One region of the Butyricicoccus porcorum genome, then DNA from elsewhere that is predicted to be linked to it. Evidence: riboswitches for the same ligand, from Rfam matches in the RefSeq annotation. Region 1 holds a riboswitch; the other holds the start of a gene.

Region 1 (11,198 bases):
AGTTTTATGAACCTGTTCACATCGATGAAGGTCTTTCATCATGAGTTTGCAAAAGTACATCTGAAGCGCCGTGCTGTCCCGCTGGCAGCGCTCGTTCTGACGACAAGTATGACCGTTCCGGTTCTGGCGGCAGGCGTTGATATTTATGAAATCACCGACGGCACGACTACAGAACGTGTCAGCCTGTATCAGGAGGATGCAGAGAGTGCACTGGCACATTCGTCGTTCGGCGACGGAGACTATGCGATTGTCTCGGTCTATGACAATGGCGATGATGTATTTAGCGTAACGGTTAAGGAAAAATACGACGTCACAGTTGTGGCGGACGGAAAGACGGTTTCCTGCCACACGGGCGACGCACAGGTCTCTGCTGTGCTGCGTCAGGCAGGCATTGAACTGGGTGAGAACGATCTGGTCAGCCCGTCGCTCGATACGAAGATCACCGAGCCGACGCAGATTACTGTGACCCGTGTCACCAAGAAACAGAAGACAGAAACACAGGCAGTTCCGTTTACCACGGAGACTCGTTCGACCAGCGAGCTGTATACCGGCGAGAGCCGTGTGGCACAGCAGGGCGTCAACGGCGTGAAGGAAATCACGTTGGAGTACACCTACCATGACGGCGTACAGGTTTCCTGTGCACAGGTCGGTGAGAAGGTTGTCACTGAGCCGGTCACCAAGATTGTTGAAAACGGCACCAAACAGCCGGCGGTAGCCACTACAGGCGGCACGGTTGCCTATTCCCGTGTCCTGACTGTGGAAGCAACGGCATACAGCGGCGGTGGTGTGACCGCCAGCGGTACCCGCGCACGTGTCGGTGCCATCGCAGTTGACCCGCGCGTCATCCCGCTGGGATCGAAGCTGTATATCACTTCGGCGGATGGCAAGTCCTGGGTTTACGGCTATGCCGTTGCGGAGGACACCGGAGGTGCCATCAAGGGCAACCGCATTGACCTCTACTTCAATTCGGAGTCGCAGTGCAACAGCTTTGGCCGCCAGACGGCAAAGGTTTATATTCTGAACTGAATCATGTGAGACATTTCCTGATCCGGCAGCGTACAGCGCTGCCGGATTTTTGATTTCTTATGAACTTGTTTTGAAATCTTGCTGTCCTGCTGTGAGCATTCCGAAGGTGATTGCGAAGAACAGAAAAACAGTGTATAATGCTAAGCGATCACAGACTTTCCTGAAAGGGAAAACAAATAGAACCAATGATATGAAATTTAATGGAGAATCTGAATGGATCTTTGTAATATAGATGATATCCGCGCGGTACTCGGCAGGCACGGATTCCGCTTTTCCAAGTCGCTGGGTCAGAACTTCCTGACGGCGGCGTGGGTTCCTGCACGCATTGCGGACAGCTGTGGCGTAGATCAAACCGGCTGTGCGTTGGAGATCGGCCCGGGTATGGGCTGCCTGACCGAACAGCTGTCACAGCGCGCAGGTAAAGTCTGCGCCATTGAGCTGGATCGCGCATTGTTTCCGGTGCTTGAGGAAACACTTGCGCACTGCGATAACATTGAAATCGTACAGGGCGATGTGCTGAAGTGTGATCTTGCAGCAATCTGTCGCGAAAAGTTCGGTGATGCGCCGGTATATGCCTGCGCCAACCTGCCGTATTATATCACCACTCCAGCTATTTCTGCGCTGCTGGCATCGAAGTCGTTCGAGGCGATCACTGTTATGGTGCAGAAGGAGGTTGCAGAGCGCATCTGTGCTCCGGCAGGCACCGCTGCCTACAGTGCCTTTTCCATTTATATTGATTACTATGCCGACGCGGAAATCCTGTTTGATGTTCCGCGCAACTGCTTTGTGCCGCAGCCGAAGGTCGATTCCGCTGTTGTACGCCTGACACCGCGCAGTACACCGCCTGTACCGGTGTGCGATGAAAAGCTGTTTTTCTCGCTGGTCAAGGCGGCGTTCGGACAGCGACGCAAGACGCTTGCCAATGCGCTTTCCTCCGTACTCGGCGGCTCGCTGGGTAAGGAAGGGATTGTGCAGCTCATTACCGACTGCGGCTTTGACGCACGCGTGCGCGGCGAAAAGCTCAGCCTTGCGGATTATGCTACACTGACGGAATTGGCACATGAGCGCCTGAACAAATAATTTATATTTTGATGCAACACAGGCCGCAGCATTGCGCTAAGAGAGAAGCCGGGTGAGAATCCCGCACAGTCCCGCTGCCGTATTGCGTGAGGATGCCGATATGACGTCACTGGAGGATGTGATCCTTTGGGAAGACATCGGTATCTGATGACCCTGAGCCGGAAGACCTGCCTGTTTTGTAAGTATCATACGACTCTCTACGGAGTATAGAGGAGGTATATCGATGCGTCATCGCCAATGGTCTCATCTCTGGAAGGATTCCTGACACCTGCATGCAGGATAGAATCAGTTAACAGAAATGAGGAAATGACATGAAACGAAGTGAAAAGATTTTTACCCTGACCTGCATGGCGGTCGGACTGCTCAGTGTGAGCGCTTCTGCTATGCACATCATGGAAGGCTATTTGCCGAAGGGCTGGGCAGCCTTCTGGATTGTTGTATGCCTGCCGTTTGTCGGGATTGGCTTTCGCCGCATCTCGAAGTATGTGCAGGAAAATCCAAAAAATCTGACATTGCTCGCGCTGTGCGGTGCGTTTGCATTTGTCCTGTCTGCGCTGAAAATTCCATCCGTGACCGGATCCTGTTCGCACCCGACAGGTGTCGGCCTCGGTGCCATCCTGTTTGGGCCCACGACCACAACGGTTTTGGGTCTGATTGTGTTGCTCTTTCAGGCGCTGCTGCTGGCGCACGGCGGTCTGACAACATTGGGCGCGAATGTATTTTCCATGGCAATTGTCGGCCCGATCTGCTCGTGGGCGATTTACCGTGGACTGAAAAAGACCGGATGCCCAAAAGCAGCTGCGATTTTCTGTGCGGCTTTCGCGGGCGACCTGCTGACCTATGTCACAACATCGGTTGAGCTGGGACTGGCATATCCGGGCGCGTCCCTTGCGGGCGCAGTGCTCAAGTTTATGGGTATCTTTGCCGTCACACAGCTTCCGCTTGCGGTTGCAGAGGGCCTGTTGACAGTGGTCGTGTTCAACGTGCTGGAAAAATACAGCAGCCGCGAGCTGACCGATCTCGGTGTGCTGTGAGGAGGACAACATGAAACAGACAATCTGGAAAAAGAATCTTGTCCTGCTGCTGCTTGTTGTCGCCATTGTGGTCATTCCACTGGTATTTATCCAGGGAGAATACGGCGGCAGCGATGACCAGGCGACCGACGCGATTGCAGAGCAGAACCCGGACTATGAGCCGTGGTTTTCCTCGCTGTATGAGCCGCCGTCCGGGGAAATTGAATCGCTGCTGTTCTGCGTACAGACGGCAATCGGTGCAGGTGTGGCAGGCTTTGTTCTCGGTCGCCTGACCGCAAAAAAACCGCAGGACGAAAAGAAGGAGTCGGACAAAAAATGATAGGAACCGACCGGTATGCATATGCGTCACGGCTGGCGCATGTGTCGCCGCAGTCCAAGCTGCTGGTGATGGCGGTGACCACCGTACTGTGTTTGTGCCTGGACTGCATTTCGGTCAGCGTGGTCACCATTCTGGCAATGGGGGCGGCGACCGTGTGTCTGGGCGGCGTGCGCCTGCGTGAATTCCGCCGCATGCTGCTCGTTCCGGCGGGCTTTATGATACTCGCCACACTCACGATTTTCATCGGACGGTATGACCCGGGAACAGAGATGCTGGTGGGCATTTCACTCGGAACGCATGGATACGGCGTGACGGCGGCTTCGGCCGTACAGGGCATTTCCATCTGTCTGCGTGCGCTGGGTGTTGTTGCGAGCATGTATTTCCTTGCGATGAATACGCCGATGACCGATATCACGGGTGTGCTGCGGCAGCTGCATGTACCTGAGCTGCTGGTCGAGCTGATGGAGCTGATTTACCGCTTTATTTTTGTCTTATATGAGACCATGCACCGCATTCACACCGCACAGACGTCGCGGCTGGGTTATGACGGGCTGGTTAATGTATACCATTCTACCGGGACACTGGCGGCAATGCTGTTCGTGCGCGCGTGGCAGAAATCCGACCGCGTTTATGCGGCACTGGAGTCGCGCGGCGGCGGGCAGTCGGTGCGCACGCTGGCAGAGGAATATGAAAGCGGACGTGCGGTGTATCTGATGTGCGCCGCGGCGGCAGCACTCCAGTTTGCCGCATTCTGCATGGAAAGGGGGCTGGCGGCATGACACAGCCGATACTGGAAACGCGTCATCTGCGCTATCGGTATGAGCACAGCGAAAGCTGGGCGCTGGATGATGTCTGCTTCCGTGCGCCGAAGGGAAAGATTACCGGATTGATCGGGCCAAACGGTGCGGGCAAATCCACACTGTTTCTCAATTTGAACGGTGTGCTGACACCGACAGAGGGCGAGGTGCTGCTGGACGGCGAGAAGGTCAGCTATACGCGGGCTGGGCTGCGCGAAATGCGCCGCCGTGTTGGTATTGTCTTTCAGGACCCGGATGACCAGCTGTTTTCTGCGGATGTGTACCGCGATATCTCCTTTGGTGCGGTCAATCTCGGTCTGCCGCAGGACGAGGTTCGGCGGCGTGTTGAGGACGCGATGCAGCGCACCGGTGTGTATGAGCTGCGGCAGCGGCCCACACATGCGCTGAGCTATGGGCAGAAAAAGCGTGTGGCCATTGCGGGCGTGCTTGTCATGCAGCCGGATGTGATTGTGCTCGACGAGCCGACAGCGGGTCTCGATCCCAAGGGCGTGTCGGATATTATGAAGCTGCTGTGCGATATGCGTGACCAGATGGGGATAACGATTATCGCGGCGACACATGATATTGACATCGTACCTCTGTATTGTGACTATGCCTATCTGCTCAAGGAGGGCAGGCTGCTGATGGACGGCACACCGGACGAAATTTTTGCGCGGCCGGATATCCTGCGTGAGAACAACCTGCGTCTGCCGCGCATTGCGCATCTGATGGAGATTCTGTCCGACCGCGACGGCATTCCGGTCGACCGGTCGGCGGCGACCATCGGGCGGGCGCGCCGGGAGCTGCTGCGCCTGCTGGAGGAGAAATAACATGAACCGGTATGTAGTCAAAAACCAGAAAAAGCTCGCGCTGGGCTACACAACCGGGAGCTGTGCAGCGGCGGCGGCGAAAGCCGCAGCCATAGCTTTGCTGACTGGGAATCCGGTGCGGCAGGTACAGCTGATGACACCGAAGGGCATTGAGCTGCTGCTGGATGTAGAGGATATGACGCGCACGCCGGACTGCGTGCGCTGTGCAGTGCGCAAGGATGCGGGCGATGACCCCGACATCACGCACGGCATGCTGGTGTATGCCGCTGTGTGCAACATTCCGCACGGCATTGACATCGACGGCGGCAAAGGAGTCGGGCGCGTGACGCGACCCGGACTGGCGCAGCCGGTCGGCACGGCGGCGATCAATCCCGGCCCGCGCCGGCAGATTGCGCGGGCGCTGGAGGAGACCGCGGCGGAATATGGCTATACCGGCGGGTTTTCTGTCGAAATTTCCATCCCACATGGGGAAGAGACTGCCGCGCGCACGTTTAACCCCAATCTGGGTATTGTCGGCGGGTTGTCCGTGCTCGGCACAAGCGGTATTGTCGAGCCGATGAGCGAACAGGCACTGATTGACACGATACATCTGGATATTGACGCGCGGTATGCCGCGGGTGAGCGCACGCTGCTGCTGTGCCCGGGCAATTATGGCGAGGATTTTGCGCGTGACACGCTGGGGCTGGATATAACACGCGGCGTGAAATGCTCCAACTTCATCGGCGAGGCATTGGACTATGCGGTGTACCGCGGCTTTTGCGGTGTACTGCTCGTCGGGCATGCGGGCAAGCTCATCAAGCTGGCGGCGGGCGTGTTTCAGACGCATTCCGCGTATGCCGATGCCAGACAGGAAATATTCGCGTCACATGCGGCACTGTGCGGCGCAGCGGTGGAGACTGTGCGCGCGCTGATGGACGCGGTGACGGTGGATGCCTGTCTCGAGATTTTACAGCGGGAAAAACTGGACCGGCAGGTGCTGGATTCCATTTCACATAAAATACTGGCACATCTGACACATCGGACGTCGACGAAAGCCGGCAGGCCGTTTGCGGTGGAATATGTCATCTTTACTAATACATACGGCGTACTGATGCAGACAGTCGGTGCGGCTGCATGCATCGAGGCGCGCCGGGAACAGGAGAACAGGCAATGAAGCAGGGCGTATTATACGGTGTGGGTGTCGGCCCGGGGGATCCGGAGCTGATGACCGTCAAGGCGGTGCGCATCATCCGGGAGGCGGATGTGGTTGCTGTCCCTGATGGGCAGACTGCACAGAATATTGCGGCGGACTATTTGGAGGGGAAGGAAATCCTTCCCTGTTCGATGCCGATGCTGCGCGACAAGGCACTGCTCGCGCAGAAGCATGACGAGGCGGCAGAGCGTATCTGTGCCCTGCTCGAACAGGGGAAGACAGTGGCGTTCCTGACACTGGGCGATCCGTCTGTGTATTCGACCTATATGTACGTGCATCGGCGTGTGCTGGCGCGCGGCTATGAGGCACAACTCGTTCCGGGTGTGCCGTCATTCTGTGCGGTTGCGGCGCGGCTGGGCGATTCGCTGTGCGAGGGCGCAGAGCCGCTGATGATTGTCCCTGCGTCGTATAGAAATGCCGATGCCTGCCTGGATTTTCCCGGCAACAAGGTATTCATGAAAGCGGGCAGGTCGATGGGTGACCTGCGGGACAAGCTGCGTGCACGCGGGGACAGCGCACAGATGGTGGAAAACTGCGGCATGCAGAACGAGCGGGTGTTCCGCTCGCTGGACGAAATTGATCCGGACGCGGGGTATTTTTCCGTGGTACTGGTCAGACATGGAAAGGATAAACAGATATGATTCATTTTGTCGGAGCAGGCCCCGGAGCGGAGGATCTGATTACCGTGCGCGGTGAAACTTTGCTGAAGCGGGCAGATGTGGTAGTATATGCCGGTTCGCTGGTCAACCCGGCGCATCTGGCGCGCACGAAAGCGGGCTGTGACATCCATGACAGCGCGTCGATGACGCTGGAGCAGGTTATGGACGTCATGATTCCCGCGGCAAAAGCGGGCAAAACGGTTGTCCGCCTGCATACGGGTGATCCATCGATTTATGGTGCCATTCGCGAGCAGATGGACTGGCTGGATGCCCAGGGCATCGACTATGAGGTGTGTCCGGGTGTCTCATCATTCTGCGGCGCGGCAGCGGCATTGCGCGCGGAATATACCCTGCCGGATGTCAGCCAGACGGTGATTCTCAGCCGCATGGCGGGGCGCACACCGGTACCGGAGCGCGAATCCATTCGTTCGCTCGCGGCGCACGGCAGCACAATGGTATTGTTCCTGTCGTCCGGTATGCTCGGAAAGCTGTCTGCGGAGCTGATTGCGGGCGGTTATGCGCCGGAAACCCCGGCGGCGATTGTATACAAAGCGACCTGGCCGGATGAAAAAGTTATCCGCACAACGGTCGCAGGACTGGAGCAGGCGGCGAAGGAAAACGGCATCACCAAAACGGCATTGATTACGGTCGGCGGTTTTCTGGGCGACAGCTATGAGCGCTCGAAGCTGTACGACCCGTCGTTTACGCATGGCTGCCGCGAGGCGAGCCGGTGAACATCAGCATTATTTCTTTTACCGGTCGCGGGCACGCGCTCAGCGCGCGCATTGCCGCGTGCATGCCGGAGGACTGCGTGACGCAGTACGCGAAAGCGGAGGGCTTTGCGGCGTATGACTCAGTGCGTGCGTTCGCCGCGCGCGCAATGGCGGAGGACAGCGCAGTGATTTTTGTCGGTGCGGCCGGCATTGCAGTGCGCGCCGTTGCGCCGTTTGTGCGCGGCAAGGATGTCGATCCGGCAGTGCTCGTCGTAGATGAAAACGGACGGTTTGTGATCCCTGTGTTGTCGGGTCACATCGGCGGTGCGAACCAGCTGGCGGAACAGCTGGCGGAACAGCTGCACGCAATTCCGGTCATCACGACAGCGACCGACGGACGCGGACGATTCGCCGCAGACAGCTGGGCGGTGCAGCATGGCTGTGTTGTCGCCGATATCCGCTGCATTAAGTACATTTCCGGCGCGCTGCTGCGCGGCGATTCGGTCGGCCTGCGCAGTGAGTTCCCGATTTCCGGCGCATTGCCGGAGGGTATTACGGCGGAGGGACAGCCGGAAAACGGCATTCTGATTTCAATTTATGAGCGGGCGGAACGTCCGTTTGCGCATACCCTGTGGCTCGTGCCGCGTATCGTGCATGTCGGCGTGGGCTGCCGGAGAGACCTGCCGCCGGATCAATTAAACGCCCGGGTGGAGGAGCTTCTGGGACAGCTGGGCATTGCGCGTCAGGCAGTGGCGTCGGTTGCATCGATTGACCTGAAGGCGGATGAACCGGCTGTGTGCGAGCTGGCACGCGCATGGAATGTGCCTGCGCAGTTTTATACGGCGGCGGAGCTGGACGAAGTGCCGGGGGAATTCCCACCGTCGGCATTTGTCAGAGAGACAACGGGAACAGACAATGTCTGTCAGCGCGCGGCGGCGCGCGCCTCGAAAAACGGACGCTGCCTGCTGGGCAAGACTGCGGGCGGCGGCACGACGGTTTCTGTGTATTGTGAGGACTGGAGGACGGAGTTTTGAGTATTTGCATGGCGGGGATCGACTGGAAAAGCGCCAATATGGACAAGCGCGAAGCGTTTTCGTTCACAGGCAGCCAGGTCGCACGGCTATGCCGCGTGATCCGGCAGATGAACGGCGTGGACGGCTGTGTGCTGCTGGCGACCTGCAACCGGACAGAATTGTACCTGAGCGGAGCGGATCTTTTGGCTCCGGCGCGCGTTTTGTGCCGTGCCGCAGGCGCGCAGGGGGAGGAAAGCCTGTTCACGGTGCGGTATGGCGACGATGCGGCGCGCCACCTGATGCGCGTCGCGTGCGGCCTGTGCTCACAGATTCTGGGAGAGGATCAGATCGTATCGCAGGTCAAGCGCGCCTATCAGATTGCCCATGAAGCGGACTGTTCGGATGCGGAGCTGAGCCAGCTGTTCCGGCTTGCGGCAACGGCAGGCAAGCGCAGCCGCACACAGGTGCGCCTGTCCGCTGCACCGCTGTCGGTTGCGGGACAGGCGGTTGCGCTGATGGAACAGGCGGCGGGTGATCTGCACGGCAGGCGCGCGCTTGTCATCGGCAACGGCGAGATGGGACGGCTGGCATCCAGCCTGCTCGTTGCGCGCGGCTGTGACGTGACAGTGACACTGCGTTCCTACCACCATGGTCAAACGATTGTCCCGGCGGGCTGTCATACGATTGCCTACGGCGACCGCATGCAGCGCGCGGCGGATTGCGATATTCTTCTCAGCGCGACAACCAGCCCGCATTATACCGTTGCATTGGACGATATGAAGCAGCTTGCGCAGGTGCCGTCCATCGTCTGCGATCTGTCCATGCCGCGCGATATTGAGCCCGCAGTGCGGGAGTTGGACGATGTCGCGGTCTTTTTGGATATGGACAGCATGGGCGGGCGCGATGTGCATGTGGATGCAGACGACCGTCGGCAGGTGGAACGAATCATTGATGAGGAAATGGCGGAATTTGCGCGCTGGCGCTCGTACCGCGAGGCGCTGCCGCTGATTGATGAGCTGTGCGGGCTGGCGGCGGAGCGCGTCGCCACCGGATATGATTTTGCCGTGCTCTCGGACGGGGAGGACGGGAAAACCACAGAAAAAATGGAGAATGCCGCCAGACTGGCGGCACAGAAAACCGCACGGTTGCTGCTGAGCGGCTTACAGGGTGAATTGGGCGACGGCGCGCTGGAAACGTGCCGGGAGGCCATTTTACGCAAGGCACCGCAGCTGCGGGACGGGAGGACAGGATGAAACTTTATGTCATCGGCATTGGGCCGGGCGGCGCGGATCAGATGACGCCGCGCGCGCGTGCCGCTATCGAAGCGAGTGATATCATCGCGGGCTACACCACATATATTGATCTGGTGCGCCCGCTGATCGAAGGCAAAGAAATTTTACAGACCCCAATGAAGCAGGAAATTGACCGCTGCACGCGCGCGCGTGACGCAGCGCTGACCGGAAAGACGGTCGCCATGATCTGTTCGGGCGATGCGGGCGTATATGGCATGGCGGGGCTGATGCACGAGGTCTGTGCGGATCATCCGGACATCGACATTGAAGTCGTGCCGGGCATCACGGCGGCGTGTGCCGGTGCAGCGGTGCTCGGCGCGCCGCTCGTGCATGATTTTGCGGTCATCAGCCTGAGCGATCTGCTTACGCCGTGGGAGAAAATTGAAAAGCGGCTGGATTTTGCATCTCAGGCGGATTTCTGCATCTGTCTGTACAATCCGTCCAGCAAAAAGCGCGCGGATTATCTGCAAAAAGCGTGTGACATTATGCTGAAGAGCAGGCTGCCGGACACCCCCTGCGGTTATGTGCAGAACATCGGGCGCGCGGGCGAGTGCGGCACGGTCTGCACGCTGGCACAGCTGCGCGATACGTCGGTCGATATGTTTACGACGGTCTTTATCGGCAACAGCCAGACGCGTGTGATCGGTGGAAAGCTGGTCACGCCGCGCGGATATGAAACCAAATGAAAACAGTGATTTTTTCCGGGACGAGCGAAGGGCGAACCCTGTGTGAACAGCTGTCCCGCGCGGGACAGGAGGCGGTTGCCTGTGTCGCAACGGAATATGGAAAACAGGTTATGCCGGCGCTGCCGGGCATCCGCGTGCACACCGGGCGCATGGACGCTGCACAGATGGCGGATTTTCTGCGCGGTGTGGAGACAGCCGTCGATGCCACACATCCCTATGCCGTAGAGGTCAGCCAAAATATCCGGCAGGCGTGTCAGCAGGCCGGGTGCCGGTATCTGCGCCTGCTGCGCCCGAAGACGCACGTTGAAGGCGCCGTGCATGTGCCGGACGCACGTGCGGCGGCAGACTATCTTGCGCAGACGGAAGGCGCCGTGCTGCTGACAGTCGGCAGCAAGGAACTGCACTGCTTTACCGCTGTGCCGGACTATACAGAGCGGCTGTGGCCGCGTGTGCTGCCCGCCGAAGCGTCGATGCAGATTTGCAAAACACTCGGTTTTCCGGCGGCGCATCTCATCCTGATGCAAGGCCCGTTTTCGGAAGAGCTGAACTGTGCGCTG
Region 2 (11,198 bases), 710 kb from region 1:
TTCGGTGGCGCCCTCCCATTTATTTTTTCCGGTATCCTGATCGAAGCAGTTGCCAAGGCTGCCCGCAAGATGGTCGATGAGGTGCGACGCCAGTTCCGCGAAATGCCCGGCATTCTGGCTGGCACGGCCAAGCCGGATTATAAAACATGTATTGAAATTTCTTCCAGAGGTGCCATCGGTGAGATGAAGATTCCGGCTCTGCTGGCGGTTATCGTTCCAGTCCTTTGTGGCTTTGTATTTGGCCCGGAATTTGTCGGCGGTATATTGATTGGATCTACAATTTGTGCTATCATGCTGGCTATTTTTACCGGAAATGCAGGTGGCGCATGGGACAATGCCAAAAAGTATATTGAAACAGGTGCCATTGAGGGACACAGCAAGGGCTCTGAGGCTCATAAAGCAGCCGTTGTCGGTGATACCGTAGGTGATCCGTTAAAAGACACCGTTGGGCCGTGTCTCGATATCTTTATTAAAATTATGGCAAATATTTCTCTGGTCACCGTATCAATCTTCAGCCAGTACAATCTATGGAGCTGGATCAGCAGCATGTAAAACAGGTAGATTTATTTGAATTGCTTTTTTGAGACACGTTTAGCAGGAGGACATACCATGATTGATTATACAGAAGGTGCCGGTTATCAGTATCATATCGGATTAAAGCCGGAGCAGGTCGGGAAGTATGTGATCCTGACCGGTGATCCAAAGCGTTGTAAAAATATTGCAGCCTATTTCGATCATGCTGTTTTGGAGGCTGACAGCCGTGAATTTGTCACGTATACGGGTGAATGGAATGGGACACGGATAAGTGTGACCTCTACCGGGATCGGAGGTCCCTCGGCAGCCATTGCACTGGAGGAACTGGTGCATTGCGGTGCGCATACCTTTATCCGTGTCGGAACGAGTGGCGGTATGCAGCCGGAAATCATGGGTGGAGATTTGGTCATTGCGAGTGGTGCAGTCCGAATGGAAGGCACAAGCAAAGAGTACGCGCCGATTGAGTTTCCGGCAGTTGCTGATGTAACCGTCGTTCAGGCGCTTGCAGAAGCTGCCAATGAGTTGGATGCAACGCATCATATTGGTGTGGTTCAGTGCAAGGACTCCTTTTACGGTCAGCATGAACCGGAAGCCAAACCGGTGGGCTATGAGTTGATGAACAAATGGGATGCATGGATTCGCTGCGGATGCCTTGCCTCTGAGATGGAGTCTGCTGCCTTGTTTGTTGTGGCAAGCTGCCTGCGTGTGCGGATCGGTACAGTTTTGCTGGTGCTTGCCAATCAGGAGCGTGCGAAGCGCGGGCTCAGCAACCATCAGGTGCATGATACGGATCTGGCAGTGAGAACAGCTGTCAGGGCAATAAAAAAGCTGATCGGGCAGGAAAAACAGTAACAATTTTGACGCCAGCTGCATAAAAGTGAAATCATCCGGCAAGGCTGGTAAAAGCGTTTCCACAGCAACGGCAGGGTATGGATAGGAAGAGGAGGCCGAATTACAGTGTCATTACAACAAGACAGTTTTGCATTAAAAGGTAATATCTGTTACAGTATCAATCCCCGGGAAGTGTATTGTGGTGAAAACTGTTATGTGGTCTGCGCAGAAGGACGATCTGCCGGTGTATTTCGTGAACTGCCAGAGCAGTTTTCCAAGCTCCACGTATATGATTGCGGCGATTGTGTAATCATTCCCGGACTGACAGATTTGCATACTCATGCACCACAGTTTGCCAACCGCGGAATGGCAATGGATTTGCAGCTGCTGGACTGGCTGAACACATATACCTTTCCGGAGGAAACAAAATTCGCAGATCTGGAATATGCCCGGCGCGCGTATGGAATGTTTGTCCATGAACTGAAGCAGGGAGCAACAACACGTGCCTGCATCTTCGCAACAGTTCATGTTCCGGCTACTGTTTGGCTGATGGACGAATTGGAGCGCAGTGGATTGTGCACATATGTCGGCAAAGTGAATATGGATCGCAACAGTCCGAAGGAACTTGTGGAACGTACAGCAGATTCGATTGCAGACACGACAGCATGGCTGAGACAGATTGACGGGCGTTACAGCAGAACAAGCCCTATGCTGACTCCACGGTTTATTCCAAGCTGTACCGATGAACTGTTACGGGAGCTGGGGCATATGGCACAGCAATATCAGCTTCCGGTGCAGTCACATTTGTCGGAAAATCCGGCAGAGGTGGCATGGGTAAAAGAGCTTTGCCCCTGGGCAAAAACCTACGGACATGCCTATGACAAATGGGGCCTTTTTGGAAGCACGCCAACCATTATGGCACATTGTGTCTGGTGTCCCGATGCTGAAATGGAACTGATGAAAAAGAACGGCGTTACGATTGCGCACAGCCCATCTTCCAATAGAAATCTTTCTTCGGGAATTGCGCCGGCAAAGGACTGCCTGGATGCCGGACTGAAAATCGGTCTGGCAACCGATTTGTCCGCCGGAGAATCGTCATCCATTTTGAAAGTGATGTCGGATGCGATTGCAGTTTCCAAATTGCGCTGGCGCTATATAGAGGAACAGACACCACCGTTAACGATGGAAGAGGCTTTCTATATGGGTACGATTGGAGGCGGCAGTTTCTTTGGCAAGGTCGGCAGCTTGGAAGCTGGCTATGAATTTGATGCTGTTGTGATAGATGACCATGAATTGATACATCCACAGGAGCTGACCCTTCATCAGAGGCTGGAACGAATCATTCATTTATCTGCACACTGTCACGTTGTGAAAAAATATGTGCGTGGAAGAGAAATTTTTCTGTGAAGTATGCGCTTTCAGACCTTTTTCTATCGGCGCATGACATATCAGGTAAAAATACACGACAATGAGAAAAACCACGATCCACTCTCCGCCATGGAGAATGGATCGTGGTTTTATATGCAATCCTGTTCACAAAATTCCGCAGCTGACAGCAGGCAGCCGCGCTGTTTGGCCAGTTCCATCAGCTGCCCATTTCTGCGGTTCATGGTTCCGGTCTGTTCCAGACAGCAGATAACGGTACTGCACTGGCGTATACTTTCTTCCGCCCGATGGAATGTGGCTTCACTGATTGGCTCAAATGCTTGCTCTTCGATGATTTGTGCTGCCAGTGCCTGCGCAATTGGATAATCCAGATCATTGGTGTGCAGGATACCGGCTACAAACGGGATGCCACGCCGCTGGAGCCTGCGGTAAATGGGGATGCCTGTACCGCCGCCGCCGATGACAAAAACCTTTGGCTCTCCCTGCGGTGCATCCAGCTCCAGAGACCCATAAAATTCATTATAACTGCCGCGGTTTACACGATACAGATCGCGGATATAGGTACCGGTAAAGATATCTTCCGGTGGTCCATAGCGGTCAATGTGGTCGTCTTTGATGCAAACGACGAAATCGGAAATCTTTTGTGCCAGATCCAGTTCATGCAGTGACAGGATGACAGCAAGATTTTTCTGCCGCACCAGGTCTTTTAAAATGGAAAGCAACTCCAGCTTGTGCCGGATATCCAGAAATGAGGTCGGTTCGTCCAACACCAGAATATCCGGCTCCTGACAGATTGCACGTGCCAGCATGACACGCTGCCGCTGTCCGTCGCTGATACAATTGAAATTCCGGTCGGCAAGTTCGGTCACATGCACCAGTTCCATTGCTTCTGCAACCTGTTTGTGGTCGTAGTCTGACAAAATACCCAGACGTCCGGTATAGGGAAAACGTCCGGATTCCACGACTTCCTCGCACCGCATCAGCTCCGGCTCAACCCAACCGGTCATCATGATTGACACCGTTCGCGCGAGTTCCTGCTCCTTTATCTGGTGGAGTGGTTTGTCTCCGATCCACACCGTTCCCGCAACCGGTTCCAGTTGGCGGGTAATGCTTTTCAAAATTGTGGATTTTCCGGCGCCATTCGGCCCGATCAGTGTCAGAATCTGTCCCGGGCATACGGAGATATCGATGCCGTGAATCAGTGGCTTTTTGTTATATCCGACAGTCAGCTGCTTTGTGTGAAGAATGGCTTCTTTCATATTTCCGTCACCCCTTCTGCGTTTTGCCGCCACGGTGCAGCATCATCCAGATGACAATCGGAGCACCGAAGACGGCAGTTACTGAACTGATGCTGAGCTCTGTGGGCGCAAACGTCGTTCGGGCAAGCAGGTCACAGAACAGGCAGAACACGGCACCGCCTAAAAAGCTCGCCGGAATAATCAGAATTGGTTTTGCTGTGCGGAACAGGCTCTTTACCAGATGGGGCACAGCAATTCCGACAAAGGAGATCGGTCCGGCAAATGCCGTGACGCAGGCGGACAGGATGCTGGACAATAGAATCAGTTCGATACGGAATCGTCGGATATTTACCCCGATATTCTGCGCGTACATTTCTCCGAGCTGATATGCGCCCATCGGTTTGGAAAGCAGGAAGGTGAGAAGCAGGGAGATAAATACGACCACTGTCATTGTCCGCAGATTGCTCCAGTTCATGCCGGAAAAGCTGCCCATCGACCAGTTGTGCAGATTGACAATATTGGAATCATCGGCAAAGGTAACGACAAAATCCGTGACGGCGGAACAAATATAGCCGATCATCACGCCGCTGATAACCAGCAGGGACATTTTCTTTACCTGATTGGAAATCAGGAGTATGAATCCCATCGAGATCATCGAACCGACAAAGGCGGCAACAATCAATGCAGCTGAGTTCAGGACAATCCCTTGTCCCAGAGCAAAAATCATGACCAGTGCAACAACGAGCTTGGCCCCGGAGGAAATACCCAGAACAAACGGGCCTGCAATTGGATTGGCAAAAAAGGTCTGCAACAGAAAGCCGGAAACAGACAGTGCACCGCCCAAAATAGCTGCCGCCAGCATACGGGGCAGGCGGATCTCCCAGATAATTGCCGTATGGTCTGTCTGTTCTCCCGACAGAATGTGTAGCACTTGTCCGGCGGACAAGTGGACGCTGCCCGCATTGAGGTTCAACAGAAACAGAAGCAGCAGGAGCGCGGCCAGTACAATATATCCGGCCAGATACCGCAGACAACGGGTTTGTTTCATTGTGCACCTCCTGTCACTTCAAACGGTGTAAAAAAGTAAGTTGGTCGACAGCGTCTGCCTCACCGGTAAGAATGGCATGCAAATCGGATACCATATCAGCAGCTCCGGTGGTCTGCTGGAACATATTCTGTTCTGTGCACCATACATTGTGCTGTTGAACAGCTTTGAAATCCGCCAGCAGTTCACTCTTTTGCAGCAGTTGCTCAATGGTATCCAGTTCCCCATCAATGGTACTGTTATAAATAAGGTAGTCGGCATCGCGCGCAGCGTCGTAAAATGCCTCCATCTGCATATTCATCGTGGACAGCGCATTTTCGTCCACATTCAAATCCTCCGCGGAGAGAATATAGGTTCCGCCCGCCAGTTCGATCATTTTGGAAATATAATCTCCGGGCTTGCGTACATTGACATATCCACTGGAGCTGATATAAAAGAATGCTACGGTTTTACCAGTACTGTCACCGGTCAGGATATTGTCCAGTTGGGAAACTTTTTCATCGAAAAATGCCTCCGCTTCGTCGGCTTTGCCGAGAAGCAGGCCATACAACTTGATCCATTCCATGCGTCCCAATGGGTGGGATTCATAGCTCGAACGCTCCACCATGACCGGAATGCCCAGACTTTCCAGCTGTTCCTGGGTTTCCGGGTTGTGATAAATCATGGTGGATTCAATTGCCAGCCCACAGTTTTCCGATAACACGGTTTCATAGTCCGGTGTATTGTATTTTCCAACATACAGAATTTTCTCCTGCTGGATTGCCTGTTGAACTTTGGGCAGGCACCAGTCTGCCAGCTTGGTACTCGTCATACGGACGCTGTCTAACGACTGCAATCCGCTGAACAGATCCATGGCAGAGGATGCCGCTACGTACAGGTTTTCCAGCGGCTGTTGCAGGATAGTAATGTCGCTGTCCACACCGTCGGGAACTGTTCCATTCTCCGGAACGAGCAGATACCGGTCGGAATCTCCGATGGTAATGAGGGAATAGCCGCCGGCATAATACTCCACCTGAAACTGGCTGGCATATTCCAAGTGCATGCTGCCGGTGGGCTTCCGGTCTGCCCGGTTATTTGCAGAATCCGATGCTGCGGAGCCGCAGCCGGACAGGAGAGGAAGACAGAAAAAGAAAAGCAGAACAGCTGCCAACCGCCGCTGTTTTCTATGCTGCATCATTTTTTCTGAAGGGTTGAGGAATCGAAGTACAGCGTGTATTCGATTTCATGCGGCGTGCTCATGGCGGTCGTATCTGCGGAAACCGGCATCTTGTAATCAAATCCGGTCACAGGAATCTCGAACGTAGAATTGCCTTCTGTATTCAGACAATTGAATTGAGTTCCATCCACTTTCATATAATCATAATTGGCACTGCTCCAGATGATTTTAGCCGTCACATTTCCATCTGCGACGGTCAGTGTTGCCGGAGATTCCACGCTTGCACGGCCAGAGCCGCCTTCCAGCGAGACATCAATCGAATAGGTGCCGTCTTCCAGATTCAGGCTTTCCGGTGTCGTTATCGCGTTGTTGGAAAGGGCATCGGCAGGGAGGGAGTCTGCACGGAAGACCAGTGTCCGGTCATACCACTTTTCCTTGTTTTTGCTGAATGCTGCACAGTCAATGCCCGCATCCAGTGCTTCTACCGGAACGGTGAAGGTGTGTTCTCCCTTTTCGTTTTCCTCAAAGGGGATATAGCTGCTTTGCTGCGCCTGTGCGGCTTCTTCTCCGGTGCCCATGAAGACATACAGGTAACCGGTGCCTCCCATCGTCATGACAGCAGTCATGTTGCCGTTCTGGACAGTTAACTCACAGCTGGTGATATTGAACATAGAGGAGCTGGAGTCCACTGTGACCTGATATACGCCGTCTTTTACATCGCTGCCGGGAACAGGCTCCATATCGTCCTCCACAACCTGCTCCGGTTTTACCATTTCCGATGCGGAGGCAACCTGGCTGCTGGCAGAGCCTGTATCGGCAGAGCCGGAGGTGTCAGCACTGGAATCTGCGCCACAGCCGGACAGAAGGGACAGCACCAGTGTCAGTGCAGCCATAACAGAAAGAAATTTCTTTTTCATTTTGTTCTTACCTTTCAAAAGGGACGGCTCGAAATGCTCCGAACCGTCCCATACGATTGTGATTTCGACTTACTGATTCAGAGAATCAATGGCCTCCTGTGCATGGTCGATGTAAATCTGACGGATTTCCTCGTTTTCGCCCAGACCGTGAAGCACGCATTCAACCTCATAGCCTGCGTCTTCAAATATGGTTTTCCACGAACCCTCTTCATCGCCTGCCATATCGTTGTTGGCATGATCGCCGGCTACGACCATCAGCGGCTGCAATACAACACGCTTGTAATTGCCTGCTTTTACAGCTGCCAGTACATCGTCCAGAGAAGGCGTTGCTTCGACAGTGCCGACAAAGTAATTCTTATAGCCATCGGCCGTCAGCTTGTCCTGCATCTTCTGATAGACCTGATTGGATTCCGCTTCTGTGCCGTGACCCATAAAGCAGATTGCGGTTTCGCCGTCGTCATACTCCTTCGTCCATTCTGTGATTGCCTTTTCTACTCTTGCAAAGTCGTCATCACTCGTCAGGAGCGGCTTGCCAAATGCAACCTTGTCAAATGCATCCGAATATTCAGCGACCTTGTCCACCAGCTCCTGATATTCCAGACCGTCCATCAGATGGGTAGGCTGTACGACCAGGTTTTTGACACCGTTATCCACGGCGCGGTTCAGTGCCGCATCAACATCGTCAATCAGGATGCCATCGCGCCTTTGAACATGGTTGATAACAATGTTTGCGGTAAAGCCTCTTCTGACAGAATAATCCGGGAAAGCTGCTTCCAGATCATTCTCGATTGCACCGATGGTCAGGCGACGGCTGTCGTTGAAGCTGGTGCCGAAGCTGAGGACAAGAAGCTCGTTTTCACCGATGTCATCCTGATTGCGGACATTGTCCAGCGAAGCATCACCGGTATTGTAGTTCTCCTCATCTTCTTCACTGACTGCGGTAGCAGCAGAACCGGTATCAGCAGAAGCATTTGCCGAGCCGGTGTCGGCTGTGCTGCCCGAGCTGGACGAGGAGCATCCGGCCAGCAGCATTGTGATTGTTACCGAAAGGGTAAGCAGTAAAGCGGTCAATTTCTTCATTCTATGACCCTCCTTTTAAAGTTTCCAAACAATTGGATACAATAAAAGTACAGAAACTACATACCCCTCTACCGGCGGGAGAAAAGAAAAAGCTCTTTCCCTTAAGCCGGGTAAAGAGCAATACGATTAAACCACTGCCATATGCAGCGGCAAAACGGTACGATCAATACCTCGTGATCTGGAATATACCATTCCTGTACCAAATAACCGGCAGGTTTCCTGACTCAGGGATCATCGTACAAAGCAGCCTTCCCAACAATGTTGTCAGTGGCTGTGCCGAAGCACATTTGCTTTATCCTTTCCCATTACAGTGACGAGATCGCACAGGATTTACACCTGTTTCCCTTTTACCCTCTGGCACAAAACCAGAGGCACCGATTATTTTGATTCAATTGTTTTGGTTCACGTCCGGAACTGCCCCAGACGATTATAGTGTGTATTATAACATGGAGGGACACGGAATGCAATGTGTGTCTTGCCGGGGTGCGCGGATGGAATCGCAAATTGATTGCTTTTCCACACTTCGCCATGTGCGCGGGAACAGGGCGACGGGACGGATGCCGGGCTTCATGGGGAGCGGGGAATGGTCGGTTGACAAAATTTTTGTTTATGGTATGATATAAACATCTTAATGTGCCCGAAAGCCGTTAAGATTGCCTCTTCTTTCTCAGGAGGGCAACAAAATTGAACGATAAATGGAGGTCAGGTCACTTGGACAGTGATTCCGGCAAACCGAAGAAAAAAACAAAAAACAAACAGAGTGGCGGCGTGAATGTCCGATGGATTGTGACCATCAGTGTGGTCAGCTTCTTTATGTCGGTCACCATGTCGTATCTTTCGCAGCGTGCGCTGGAGAATGTGGGCAATATTGTGGCATTTGTCATTCTGCTCGCATTCATCGGCTTCGGCATCATCTTTGACATCATCGGCGTGGCGTCCACGGCCTCGTCGGAAAAGCGTTTTCACTCGATGGCGGCGCGGAAGGTGCCGGGCGCGAAGCAGGCGATTTGGATCGTACGCAATGCGGAAAAGGTCGGCAGCTTCTGCAATGACGTTGTTGGCGATATTTCCGGCATTATTTCGGGCGCAACGAGCGCAGTCATTATTACACATCTGACGAATAACGCGGCAGACCTGCGGTCGGTTCTGCTTTCGCTTGCGATCACAGGCTGTGTCGCTTCGCTGACAATTGGCGGCAAGGCAGTCGGAAAAACATTGGGTATTTCACGCAGTGAGGATATTGTTTTTCTCGTCGGCCGCCTGCTGGCCTTTTTTTCGTGGAAAAAATAAGCAGGCATTTGCCTGATATGGATTGGATTCAGGGATAATGGAAAATCAAAATCATATACGGTACGGTCTGCTGGACCGCGAAGATCTCTGCTCAGCGATCAAAACGATGTCGAAGGAGAATCTGGATGAGCTGTGCGCGGAAATCCGGCAGTTCCTGCTCGAGCATGTCTCCCAAACAGGAGGGCATCTTGCGTCCAATCTGGGCGTTGTCGAGCTTACTGTTGCATTGCACCGCTGTTTTGACACAGCGGAAGACCGGCTGATTTTCGATGTCGGCCACCAGTGCTATACCCATAAATTGTTGACCGGACGGCGTGCGGGGTTTGATGCGCTGCGCCAGTTCGGCGGTATGTCCGGCTTTCTGAAGCCAGAGGAATCGCCGCACGACCCCTGCATCACCGGACATGCATCCGGTTCTGTATCGGTTGCGCTGGGCATGGCGCACGCCCGCACACTACAGCACAGAGACTATTCTGTTGTCGCTGTCATCGGTGACGGCGCACTGACCGGCGGCATGGCATATGAGGCGCTCAACTCTGCCGGCGGCAGTGGGGAGCCGTTGATCGTCGTGCTCAACGACAACAATATGTCGATTGACAAAAATGTCGGCGCAATGAGCCGGCATCTGAGCCGGTTGCGTGTCCGTCCCCATTATCTTCAGATGAAGAAGGATGTCAAGACGGCGCTCGGCCACATTCCGGGCGGCGAAGGCGCAGTGAATCTGATTTCCAGATCCAAGCGTGCTGTAAAATCCGTCGTGCTGCCCAGCCCAATGTTTGAGGAAATGGGGTTTACCTATCTCGGGCCGGTTGACGGCCATGATGTGTTGGCGATGTGCCAGCTGTTCCAGTCCGCGAGGGAAATGAACAAGCCGGTGCTCATCCATGTGATGACACGCAAGGGCAAGGGATATTCCTATGCCGAGCAGAAGCCGGAGAAATACCACGGTGTCTCCAAATTTGACGTTGAAACCGGTCTGCCGCTGAAAAAATCCGCGCCGAACTTTTCGGCGGTCTTTGGGGCGGAACTGGTGAAGCTCGCGCAGGAGAATCCAAAAATTTGTGCAGTGACGGCGGCAATGCCATCCGGCACGGGACTGTCGGCGTTTTCCAAGCGATATCCCGACCGCTTTTTTGATGTCGGCATAGCAGAAGAACATGCCGTAGCAATGTCCGCTGGCATGGCAAAGCAGGGGATGCGCCCGGTCTGCGCGCTGTATTCGACATTTTTGCAGCGTTCCTATGACCAGCTCATTCACGACGTTGCGATCGACCATATTCCGTTGGTGCTGGCCATTGACCGTGCAGGTATCGTTGGAGAGGACGGCGCGACGCACAACGGCGTATTTGATGTTGGCTTTCTCCGTCAGATTCCCGGCATGACATTGCTTGCACCGGCGAGCTTTGCTGAGCTGCGCAGTATGCTGCGCAGTGCTGTGGCGCATCTGTCCGGCCCGATCGCGCTGCGTTATCCGCGCGGCGGCGAGGGGGCATATACGGAGGATCACAGCGAAGGCCCGGATGCCTGCCTGCGTGAGGGAACAGATATTGTGCTGGTGTCATACGGCACGATGATTAACCAAACGCTCGAAGCAGCTGAGATTTTGAACAAAAATAACGTGATTTCTGCTGTTGTAAAGTTGAACGACTTAACAGCTGATTTTTCTGCGGAACTGCTTCAGCGCATTGCAGACTGCGGCCGTGTTGCCGTTGTCGAGGATG

The links. A riboswitch is a leader RNA that binds a small molecule or an ion and turns the genes downstream of it on or off. The one in region 1 is predicted to bind cobalamin.
Region 2: linked by a shared signal. The riboswitch ahead of ACLM7Z_RS10505 (sirohydrochlorin cobaltochelatase) and the one ahead of ACLM7Z_RS06830 (energy-coupling factor ABC transporter permease) in region 1 are both predicted to bind cobalamin.

Annotation. Positions count from the first base shown of each region.
Region 1 is NZ_CP178353.1:1,410,195-1,421,392, forward strand. Features, by position in the region: gene ACLM7Z_RS06820 (3D domain-containing protein) at 7-1,026, shown strand; gene rsmA (16S rRNA (adenine(1518)-N(6)/adenine(1519)-N(6))-dimethyltransferase RsmA) at 1,240-2,106, shown strand; cobalamin riboswitch at 2,110-2,295, shown strand; gene ACLM7Z_RS06830 (energy-coupling factor ABC transporter permease) at 2,418-3,140, shown strand; gene ACLM7Z_RS06835 (energy-coupling factor ABC transporter substrate-binding protein) at 3,151-3,459, shown strand; gene cbiQ (cobalt ECF transporter T component CbiQ) at 3,456-4,238, shown strand; gene ACLM7Z_RS06845 (ATP-binding cassette domain-containing protein) at 4,235-5,086, shown strand; gene cbiD (cobalt-precorrin-5B (C(1))-methyltransferase CbiD) at 5,088-6,239, shown strand; gene cobI (precorrin-2 C(20)-methyltransferase) at 6,236-6,919, shown strand; gene cobM (precorrin-4 C(11)-methyltransferase) at 6,916-7,671, shown strand; gene ACLM7Z_RS06865 (cobalt-precorrin 5A hydrolase) at 7,668-8,684, shown strand; gene hemA (glutamyl-tRNA reductase) at 8,681-9,916, shown strand; gene cobJ (precorrin-3B C(17)-methyltransferase) at 9,913-10,641, shown strand; gene cobK (precorrin-6A reductase) at 10,638-11,198, shown strand, end outside.
Region 2 is NZ_CP178353.1:2,123,040-2,134,237, forward strand. Features, by position in the region: gene ACLM7Z_RS10465 (sodium/proton-translocating pyrophosphatase) at 1-40, shown strand, start outside; gene ACLM7Z_RS10470 (sodium/proton-translocating pyrophosphatase) at 40-552, shown strand; gene udp (uridine phosphorylase) at 613-1,386, shown strand; gene ACLM7Z_RS10480 (amidohydrolase family protein) at 1,492-2,772, shown strand; gene ACLM7Z_RS10485 (ABC transporter ATP-binding protein) at 2,883-4,010, opposite strand; gene ACLM7Z_RS10490 (FecCD family ABC transporter permease) at 4,018-5,037, opposite strand; gene ACLM7Z_RS10495 (ABC transporter substrate-binding protein) at 5,051-6,076, opposite strand; gene ACLM7Z_RS10500 (hypothetical protein) at 6,208-7,107, opposite strand; gene ACLM7Z_RS10505 (sirohydrochlorin cobaltochelatase) at 7,177-8,187, opposite strand; cobalamin riboswitch at 8,380-8,581, opposite strand; gene ACLM7Z_RS10510 (hypothetical protein) at 8,872-9,477, shown strand; gene dxs (1-deoxy-D-xylulose-5-phosphate synthase) at 9,515-11,198, shown strand, end outside.